3 regions of the Mesorhizobium sp. M0174 genome follow, and region 2 is predicted to be linked to each of the others. Evidence: riboswitches for the same ligand, from Rfam matches in the RefSeq annotation. Region 2 holds a riboswitch; each other region holds the start of a gene.
The links. A riboswitch is a leader RNA that binds a small molecule or an ion and turns the genes downstream of it on or off. The one in region 2 is predicted to bind cobalamin.
Positions count from the first base shown of each region.

Region 1: it holds a riboswitch for cobalamin, as region 2 does, so the genes downstream of both, NKJ13_RS07680 (CbtB domain-containing protein) here and metE (5-methyltetrahydropteroyltriglutamate--homocysteine S-methyltransferase) in region 2, are expected to answer to the same signal.
Region 3: it holds a riboswitch for cobalamin, as region 2 does, so the genes downstream of both, NKJ13_RS08350 (DUF1636 family protein) here and metE (5-methyltetrahydropteroyltriglutamate--homocysteine S-methyltransferase) in region 2, are expected to answer to the same signal.

Region 1 covers NZ_JAMYTB010000003.1:265,309-268,577, reverse strand. The annotation lists gene NKJ13_RS07685 (MFS transporter) at 1-870, shown strand, start outside; cobalamin riboswitch at 1,059-1,256, shown strand; gene NKJ13_RS07680 (CbtB domain-containing protein) at 1,293-1,472, shown strand; gene NKJ13_RS07675 (CbtA family protein) at 1,488-2,270, shown strand; gene cobU (bifunctional adenosylcobinamide kinase/adenosylcobinamide-phosphate guanylyltransferase) at 2,263-2,784, shown strand; gene cobO (cob(I)yrinic acid a,c-diamide adenosyltransferase) at 2,786-3,269, shown strand, end outside.
Region 2 covers NZ_JAMYTB010000020.1:53,729-56,997, forward strand. The annotation lists gene NKJ13_RS25845 (hypothetical protein) at 242-496, opposite strand; cobalamin riboswitch at 1,052-1,252, shown strand; gene metE (5-methyltetrahydropteroyltriglutamate--homocysteine S-methyltransferase) at 1,348-3,269, shown strand, end outside.
Region 3 covers NZ_JAMYTB010000003.1:367,141-370,409, reverse strand. The annotation lists gene NKJ13_RS08360 (cobaltochelatase subunit CobN) at 1-200, opposite strand, end outside; gene cobW (cobalamin biosynthesis protein CobW) at 219-1,259, opposite strand; gene NKJ13_RS08350 (DUF1636 family protein) at 1,256-1,690, opposite strand; cobalamin riboswitch at 1,729-1,932, opposite strand; gene NKJ13_RS08345 (winged helix-turn-helix domain-containing protein) at 1,962-3,161, opposite strand.

The sequences.
Region 1 (3,269 bases), on a different contig from region 2:
ATGCTCTGCCGCATCGTCGGCGCCGGCGCGCTGGCGATCACGCTCAACCTTTACATCATGGACCATATCCGCAAGACCGATTTCATGCAGGCCGAGTCGCTGCGCATGGCGTGGTCGATGCTTGCCTGGACCACCGGGCCGACCCTCGGAATTTACCTCTACACGCGTTTCGGCATCTATGCCGCGCATGGCGCGGTGGCCGTCTTCGCCATGGCTTTACTGGCGCTGTTCTGGACTTACCGGCTTGGCGATAACCCGTCGATCCGCCCCGGCAAGACGCGGCCGGTCAATCCGCTGGCCAATATCGGCCGCTTCGTCGCGCAGCCAAGGCTGAGGCTGGCCTGGCTGATCGCTTTCGGCCGCTCCTGCTTCTGGACGACGTTCTTCGTCTATGGGCCGCTGTTCATGGTGATCACCGGCGAGGGCAAGCTCGCCGGCGGCCTCTTGGTTTCGGCCGGCAATGCGCTTTTGTTCATGGCCATCTTCTGGGGCAGGGCAGGAAAGCGTTTCGGCGGCCGGCGCACCATGACGTTCGCCTATTTCGCGATGTCGGCAACGCTGCTGGCGGCCGGCGCCGTCGGCGAGGCCGCACCGCTCATCACCGGCGCCTTGCTGCTTTGCGGTGCCTTCTTCACCATCGCGCTCGATGCGCTGGGCTCGACCGCCTTCATGCGCTCGGTGCGCTCGTATGAGCGGGCACAGATGGCGGCGGTCTACCGCACCTATCTCGACTTTTCCGAGCTGACGCCGCCGCTGGTCTATTCCGTGGTGCTGGCGTTCTTCGGCCTGGGCGCGGTTTTCGCGACACTCGGCCTGCTGGCGGCGATCTGCGGCTTCGTCACCTGGCGCTATCTGCCCAAATCGCTTTGATGTTCGAGCGCCGCATGGCGCTCGAACACCCAATTGTGGAAGCGGTGCAGTGCCGCATCGAACGCAGGCCGTTCTGTTTGACCGCGCAGATCGCGACGTCTGCGGCGCCAGTTCTCCGGTTTGGCGAGGCGGCGCATTCGCCACACGATCCGGCGGAATTTGGTTTGCCGGGCGCGGCGATTCTGCCTATAGTCGCTGATGTCGTCGGTTCCGTTTGGAACCAAGAGGGAATGCGGTGCGGGCGAAATTGTTTGCCCAATGCCGTGGCTGCCCCCGCAACTGTGTGCGGTAGTCCTCTCCATATGCCACTGAAGGTTCGCCTTCGGGAAGGTGGGGAAGGGTGCTGATCCGCGAGCCAGGAGACCTGCCGGCGACAGGAAACTGACTTCTATGCCCTCGGGTGGAGGGCGAAAGGACAAGACATGAATACCGCTTCCGTTTCGCTCGGCGCTTCCGCCTCCTCGCAGTCGCGTCTCATGCAGCTGGCGCTTGCTGCATTCCTCGGCATTTTCGTCATGGGCTTTGTCGGCTTCTCGCATATCGATGCGGTCCATAATGCCGCGCATGACTATCGCCACTCGATGGGCTTTCCCTGCCACTGACAAGGGGCTGACATCATGACACTGTTTCGCAACGTCGTGTTCATCGCGGCGATCGCAGGGCTTGTGGCCGGCGTCGTTCTCGCCTGCATGCAGGCCTACGCCACCGTGCCGCTCATCCTGAAAGCGGAAGTCTACGAACAGGCCGGCGGCGGCCATGACCATGCCGCGGCACCTGCGGCACCGGCCGAAAACGCAGCGGGCACGATGGCTATGAGCAGCGCCGCGCCGGCACCGGCTGAAGCAATGGCTCCGGCTGAAGACGAAGGCTGGGCGCCGGCCGACGGCTTCGAGCGCTTTGGCTTCAGCGTCGTTGCCAATATCGTCACCGGCATTGGCTTCGCACTGGTCCTGGTCGCGGTTTCGGAATTCGCCGGCGGCATCGGCAATTGGCGCCAGGGCCTGTTCTGGGGGCTTGCCGGCTTTGCCGTGTTCACGCTGGCGCCCGGCCTCGGCCTGGCGCCGGAACTGCCGGCGATGCCGGCGGCCGACCTTGTCCAACGCCAGATCTGGTGGTGGGCAACAGTGGTGGCGACAGCGGCCGGTCTCGGCCTTATCGCCTTCCGCAGATCGCTGCCGCTGGCGATCCTTGCCGTGGCGTTGATCGTTGCGCCGCATATTGTCGGCGCGCCGCAGCCCGACAGTTTCGAGACGGCGATCCCGGAAGGCCTGCATCATCAGTTCGTGGTGGCGGTGACGCTGACCAATCTGGTGTTCTGGCTGGTGCTCGGTATGGTCGTCGGGCTGGTGCGCGGACGCTTCACCGGCGCGGCAACCAGCCTGCGCGACAGCTTTGCCTGACCGCGCTGCCGGGGCGCTGACCCTGGTCATCGGCGGTGCGCGCTCCGGCAAGAGCGCGCATGCCGAGAGGCTGGTGAGCGCCTGTCCGGCGCCGTGGAGCTATATCGCCACAGCGCAAGCCTATGACGAGGAGATGCGTCAGCGCATCGCGCTGCACCGCTCGCGGCGAGGCGATGGCTGGACGACCATCGAGGCGCCGCTCGACCTTGCCGGCGCGATCGAGGCACTGCCCGACGGCCAGCCGGTGCTGATCGACTGCCTGACGCTGTGGCTGACCAACCATATGCTGGCCGACCATGATGTCGAGGCCGAATGCCAAAGGCTGGCCGATGTGCTGTCGCGGCCGCGTGGCCCGTGGTTCGTGGTGTCCAACGAGGTCGGCCAGGGCATCGTGCCGGACAATGCGCTGGCAAGACGGTTTCGCGATGCCGCCGGCCGGCTGAACCAGGACGTCGCGGCGGTCGCCGGCACCGTGCTTTTGATGGTGGCGGGGCTGCCGCTCAAGGTGAAATGACATGGCTGATACTATCGATCCCAAGACCATTGAACAGGGGGACGAGGAACGCCACCGCGCCAAGATGGCCAAGCGCAAGGCGGTGCAGGACGCCGAGGTTGCAGCCAAGACGGTCGAGAAGGGGCTGTTGATCGTCAACACCGGGCCGGGCAAGGGCAAGACCACGGCCGCCTTCGGTCTGGCGCTCAGGATGCTCGGCTACGGCAAGCGTGTCGGCGTCGTCCAGTTCATCAAGGGCAAATGGCACACCGGCGAGAAGGACGCCTTTGCCGCCTTCGGCGACCGTGTCCTCTGGCACGCCATGGGCGAGGGCTTTACGTGGGAGACGCAGGACCTGAAACGCGACATCGCGGCGGCCGAGGCCGCCTGGGCGAAGGCGCTCGAGCTGATGGCCGAGCCGTCGATCAGCCTGGTGGTGCTCGACGAGTTGAACATCGCGCTGCGTTACGACTATCTCGACCTCGAAAAGGTGGTCGCGGCGCTGA
Region 2 (3,269 bases):
GTAGTGGCAGGTAAGAGTGCTCGACCGGAAGCTCAACTGCCTCCTCAATATCGCTGCCGATGTGCCGCAGGACACGTCCACGGGAGCGTGGATAGGCGTAAAGTTCCTGCACTCCACGGTCCGCTCTCCCATCGCCGGTGTGTGCCCGACGCCATCTTGTGGACGAGCTTGGCCGCCTGCACCCGGTTGTATTCCGGCTTGCGGTCCGCCTGGGCGGTCCGCCGCGATGGCTATCTCCATGTCAATCGGCGCCGAACTTTGACTGCCCGCTGCTTTTGATGAATTTGGCGAGGTCCCGCGCATAATCACTCTTGGTCTTCTCCTTGAGGCCCTGTGTCGCGAACTTGTGGTCCAGCAGGGCAAACAGGTCCAAGTCCCCTTCCGCCTGTGGCGCTGGCTTGCCCTCACCGCCCGCGGCTTCCCAATTGGGGACCGCTTCTGCGCGCTGCACCGTGGCGATTGTCCGCCCAAGACGCATCACAAGATCGAACGCCAAACCGTGCGCGTGCACGACGATTTGCCGCTCAGGCCTCATTTGGACAGGACTTGAGCTGGCCCGGTGGTTTGAGCCGGGTTACCTTGAGCCGGTGGGCTGCGAACAAGCAGTTCGAGACATTGGCCTCGATCACTTCGCAACACGCCGCTGCGCCTGGCCTCGGTGTGCTCCCCCCGAAATCGTTGTGTCATATCACCGAGGGCATCACGGCCAACAGCTTCCACATGGGCAACAGCCTCGCCATTGAGCCGAATATGGTCGCGAGCAGATCACCAACGAAGCGGTCGGAACCTCGGAGCCGAAGTTCGACGCCGAGGTGGTTCGCATGATGCGCTAAGCAGCACCACGGCGCTTGCCGGTATGTTTGCTGCCGGCAGCCGACGAACTCCTATCCTCCTGGACAAGGGCGCCGTGCGTCATTGCTTTGATTTACCGGCCGCTCAAGGCTTCCACAGTTTTCGCTTTCGAGGCGACCTTTGGAACATGCCAACGGAAATTTAACATAACGACATAAACATTTCTTTATGCGACGTTGACAAAGAAGCGAACTGCTGTAATTGTCTCCCGCGTCGTGGTTCTCCGTACGGCGCTGCCGCAGCGGAGCTAAGAGGGAAGCCGGTGCGATGCCGGCGCTGCCCCCGCAACTGTTAGCGGCGAGCCAACCCCACTCATGTCACTGAGGCGAATAGCCTTGGGAAGACGGGTAGAGGCTATGACCCCGCGAGCCAGGAGACCTGCCACGGCGAATTACGTCCACGGGCGGGGTGTCTCGGTGGCCGCTGCAGCCTGGCGTTCGTGCCGGCCTGCTAGCGCCTTCCTTGTCACCGACGCCCCAACCATCGGGGTCTGGCATGACTGTCTCTCAGCAAATTCCTGTAGCAACGCTCGGCGTGCCCCGTTTCGGTCGTCGGCGAGAACTGAAATTCGCGCTTGAAAGCTACTGGTCCGGAAAATCGTCCGCTGCCGACCTTCTCACGACCGCGAAGGCGCTCCGTGCCGCTAGCTGGGAGGAGCAGCACGATCGCGGCGTGTCGAAAATACCGTCGAACGACTTCTCGCTCTACGACCATGTGCTCGACACCGCAGCCATGGTCGGCGCCGTTCCATCCCGTTACGGCTGGAATAGCGGCGAGGTTCCACTTGACATCTACTTCGCAATGGCGCGCGGCAACCAAGGTCAGACGGAGGATTGTGGGCACGGTGGTCACCAGCATGCGGCTCATCGGCCTGGCGTAACCGCGATGGAAATGACCAAGTGGTTTGACACCAACTATCACTACATTGTGCCGGAACTCAACGATGATCAGACGTTCGCCCTCTCGTCGACGAAACCGGTCGATTACTTCATCGAGGCTAAAGCTCTCGGCGTTCACACACGCCCAGTCATCCTTGGACCGATCACCTTCCTCAAGCTGGCGAAATCGCCTGCCGAAGGATTCGATCCCATCGCGCTCCTGCCCCGGCTGCTGCCCGTCTACGAGCAACTCCTGCAGAGGCTGAAGCTGTCTGGAGCCGACTGGGTGCAGATCGATGAGCCAGCGCTTGTCCTCGATCTGAACCCGAACGAACGAGCTGCGTTCGAATTCGCCTATGGCCAGCTGTCGAAAGCCGCGCCCGAGCTGAAGATCATGCTGGCTACCTATTTCGGGCCGCTGGGAGACAATCTCGAAACCGCGGTTTCTCTGCCCCTGGCCGGGCTGCATATTGATCTCGTGCGCGCTCCCGAGCAGCTGGAAACGGTGGGTCGGCTCGCACCGAAGGATCTGGTGCTCTCGCTTGGCTTGATCGATGGCCGCAACGTCTGGCGTGCGAACCTGCCCGCCATTCTCGACCGCATCAAACCGATCGTCGCCGGCTGGCCCTTGGACCGCGTCGAGATCGCGCCTTCTTGCTCGATGCTGCATGTGCCGATCGACCTCCGCATGGAGACGGAACTCGACGCGGACATCAGGTCGTGGCTCGCCTTCGCGGCCCAGAAGACCGACGAGTTGGTGTTGCTTGCCCGGGCCCTGTCCCAAGGCAGGGATGCGGTGGCAGGCGCGTTGAAAGCGTCTGCCGAGGCTGCCGCCACTCGCGTGACATCCACGAAGATCCATGACCCGCTGGTTGAGGGGCGGATCGCCAGCATTGACGACAGCATGAAGCGACGAGAGAGCGCTTTTGCCGAGCGCTCCAGAGTCCAGGCCGGCACGCTCGGGCTGCCGCCGTTCCCGACGACGACCATCGGGTCCTTCCCGCAGACGCCGCAGGTACGCAGGGTGCGGGCCGCTCATGCGAAGGACCAGCTGAGCTATGTCGACTACGAGACCTTCCTGAAGAAGGAGATCGAGGCTGCAATTCGCTGGCAGGAAGAGATCGGGCTGGACGTGCTGGTGCACGGTGAGTTCGAACGAAACGACATGGTACAGCATTTCGGCGAGCAGCTGTCCGGCTTCGCCTTCACTCAGCATGCCTGGGTGCAGAGCTATGGGTCGCGTTACGTGCGCCCCCCCATCATCTTCGGCGACGTATCGAGGCCCAATCCGATGACGCTGCGCTGGTGGCAATTCGCCCAGTCGCTTACGGAAAACCCTGTGAAGGGAATGCTCACAGGCCCAGTGACCATTCTCAACTGGTCTTTTGTTCGCGACGACGTACCCCGCTCCGAGGCATGCCGCCAGATCGCGCTTGCGATCCGCGACGAAGTGACGGATCTCGAATGGTCCGGCGCAAGGATGATCCAGATCGATGAGGCCGCGTTTCGTGAAGGATTGCCACTGCGCAAGTCTGACTG
Region 3 (3,269 bases), on a different contig from region 2:
GACATCGGATGGCGCAGGTCGCGCAAGGCGGCGAGCCGCATCGAGGGCAGGCGGTCCGCATCCGCCTTCCACGCCGCCGCCAGCCCGGCCAGGTCGCTGTCGGTGAAGGACAGGGCCACGACATCCGCAGGCGTTTGCCTGAGATCGACAGGCTCGGCGAGATCGTCGAGCGAGGCGGATGTGGTGGTGAGGATGTGCATCGCGGCTCGTACCTGGGGTCAGCCGGCGAGGATACGCTCTATCGCCGGGCGGTTCAGCCCTTTCAGGCCGATGACGACAAGGCGCGAGCGGCGATCGTCTTCAGCCGTCCAGGCGCGGTCGTAATAATGGTTGACGCGCGGGCCGACGGCCTGCAGCAGGAGCCGCATCGGCTTGCCGCCAACCTCGACGAAGCCCTTGACGCGCAACACGTTTTCCTCCGCCGCCGCCGTGGCGACGCGTTGTGCGAGCTCGTCCGGGTTGGACACGGACGCGATGTCGATGACGAACGAGTCAAAATCGTCATGTTCGTGGTCGAGCTCGTCGTCGTGATGGGTCTTGCGGTTCTCGATGTCGTCCTCGACGGCGAGGCCGAGGCCGAGCAGCACCGACGGATCGACCTTGCCTTGCGAAGTCGGCACGATCTTCACCGCCCGCGCAACATGCTTGCCGATGACGGCATTGGCACGGGCCGAGCCGGCTGCGTCCATCAGGTCGCTCTTCGACAGGATGATCAGGTCGGCGCAAGCGAGCTGGTCCTCGAATACTTCCTCGACCGGATCGTCGTGTTCGAGCGTCTCGTCCTGCGTGCGCTGCGCCTGCAGGGCGTCCATGTCGTTGGCGACGCGGCCATCAGCCAGCGCCGGTCCGTCGACGACGGCGATAACGCCATCGACGGTCACCCGGCTCTTGACCGACGGCCACTGGAAGGCCTGGACCAGCGGCTTGGGCAGGGCCAGCCCGGACGTCTCGATCAGGATATGGTCGACCCTCGGCATCAGCGACAGGATCTGGTCGAGCGCCGGGACGAAATCGTCGGCGACGGTGCAGCAGATGCAGCCATTGGCCAGCTCGACAATGTTTTCCTCGGGGCAGGTGTCGATGCCGCAGCCCTTCAGGATCTCGCCGTCGATGCCGATGTCGCCGAACTCGTTGACGATGATGGCCAGCCGCTTGCCTTTGGCGTTTTCGAGCAAATGGCGGATCAATGTCGTCTTGCCGGCGCCGAGAAAGCCGGTAACGACGGTGCAGGGGACGCGCGAAAGGGAGGCAGCGGTCATATCAAGTCCTTCAAAAGGTCGAGGGGAGGGATGCGGGCAACCAGACCGCGCTTCAGACAATCGGGACGGCCGCGCCACGGAATGAGCCCATCCGTCGAGGTGGCGAACAGCTTTGCGCCGGTCACGAGATCGGCGCCGCTGGTCGCGGTCTGGTCGCCGAAGACGTAACTCCAGCAGCCGCCGCGCAGCATGGCGGCGCTGAGCCGGCGCTTGCAATTGCCGAGGCATTCGACGGTGCGGATTTTGATGTTTTCGCCGGAAGCGGCGCGGCGCGTGTCCTCGGCGAGCAGTTCGCCGGCGCGGGGATGAGCGTCCGAACCGGTCTCGTCACGGCAGGAAGAGCAGACGATGACGGTAACGCCGGCCAGGGAATCGTCAGGGCCGGACAATAAATCCGCTGTCTCAGCCGAAAAACTGCTGTCGCGTTCCAAATCAGGCTCCTTGCCCGGAAAACCCGCCAGGCGATCGGATTCTTATGTCCTAGACGGCAGGTCTCCTGGCTCGCGGGTCATCGCCTTGGTGCCGCCTTCCCGGGAATATCCCAGTGGTTTTCGGCCTTGGCTCGTCGCTTACAGTTGCGGGGACAGCCGCGGATTTGAAATCGAGATTTCGCACCGCATTCCCTCTTGGCCCCTGCCGTTGCGGGCAGGGGACCGTCTGGAACGGATTTAGGCTTGTGGAGGCAGTCGTGTCAACGCACGTCTATGACGCGGCGATATCTGCGAGCGGCCGGCCAAGGTCGCCGGCAGCCGTCACCTCGATGCGCTCAAGCCCGAGCCAGCCCTGCATCTGCTTCAATTCCTCGAAGAGTTCGGCAGCGGTTTGTGGCGGGGCGCCGGGCTCCGCATAGGCGGCATGGACGCGCAATACGCCGGCCGGACGGTCGGCCCTGAGGTCGACGCGCCCGACGAGGCTGTCGCCGAGCAGGAACGGCAGCACATAATAGCCATACCGGCGCTTTTCGGCCGGCGTGTAGATCTCGATGCGGTAGTGGAAGTCGAACAATCGCTCGGTGCGCGACCGCTCGAAGACCACGGGATCGAACGGCGCAAGCAAGGCGCGCGCCTCGATCCTGCGCGGCAAACGGACGTTCTTGTGGAGATAGGCTGTTTTGCTCCAGCCGTCGACGCTCACCGGCAACAGCTCGCCAGCCTCGACCAGCTCCTCGATGCGGCCCTTAATATCGGCGGGCGAGAGGCGGAAATAGTCGCGCAGGTCGCCTGCCGTGGCGACGCCATGGGCGCGGGCGGAGATGCGCAGCAATTCGCGGTGGGCGTCCTCGGGGCAGGGAACCGGTAGAGCGAGTATCGCGGGCGGCAGTACGCGCTCCGGCAGATCGTAGAACCGTTCGAAGCCGCGGCGATGCGCGGTGGTGATGCGGCCGGCCCAGAACAGCCATTCGAAGGCGTGCTTGGCATGGCTCCAGCCCCACCAGCCGCCCGAACCCTTCTGGCCTTCGAAAGCCGACGCCGCGATCGGGCCTCGTTCGGCGACCTCGCGATAGATGTCTTCGATATAGGCGGCGTGCTCGCGGCCCCATTTGGCCAGTCCGCTGTACATTTCCTCGCCGCGCTCGGCCCGCTGCATGCGCCAGCGCATCAGCGGATAGGTCTCGACCGGCAGGAAGGAGGCTTCGTGCGCCCAATATTCAAAGACCATGCGCTTGCGCGTTATGGCGGCGTCGTCGAGCAGCGCCAGCTTGTAGGGGCCAAGCCGCGAATAGAGCGGCATGTAGTGGGCGCGCACCACGGCGCTGACGGAATCGATCTGCAGCAGGCCGGTACGGGCAAGCACGCGGGCCAGATGTCGGCGGTCGGGTGTACCGGCGGGTCGGGGGTCATTGAATCCCTGTGCCGCCAGCGCGATGCGGCGGGCCATGCGAAGTGAGATTTTTTCCTTCATCAATGCGGGTATCCTGATGATGCCGGACAGAGCAGAGAATCTGCGATTCCGCGCCATGCTAGCAGGGTTTTGGCGGCATCCATGTTAGGAGAGAAAAGTGGAGTGAAA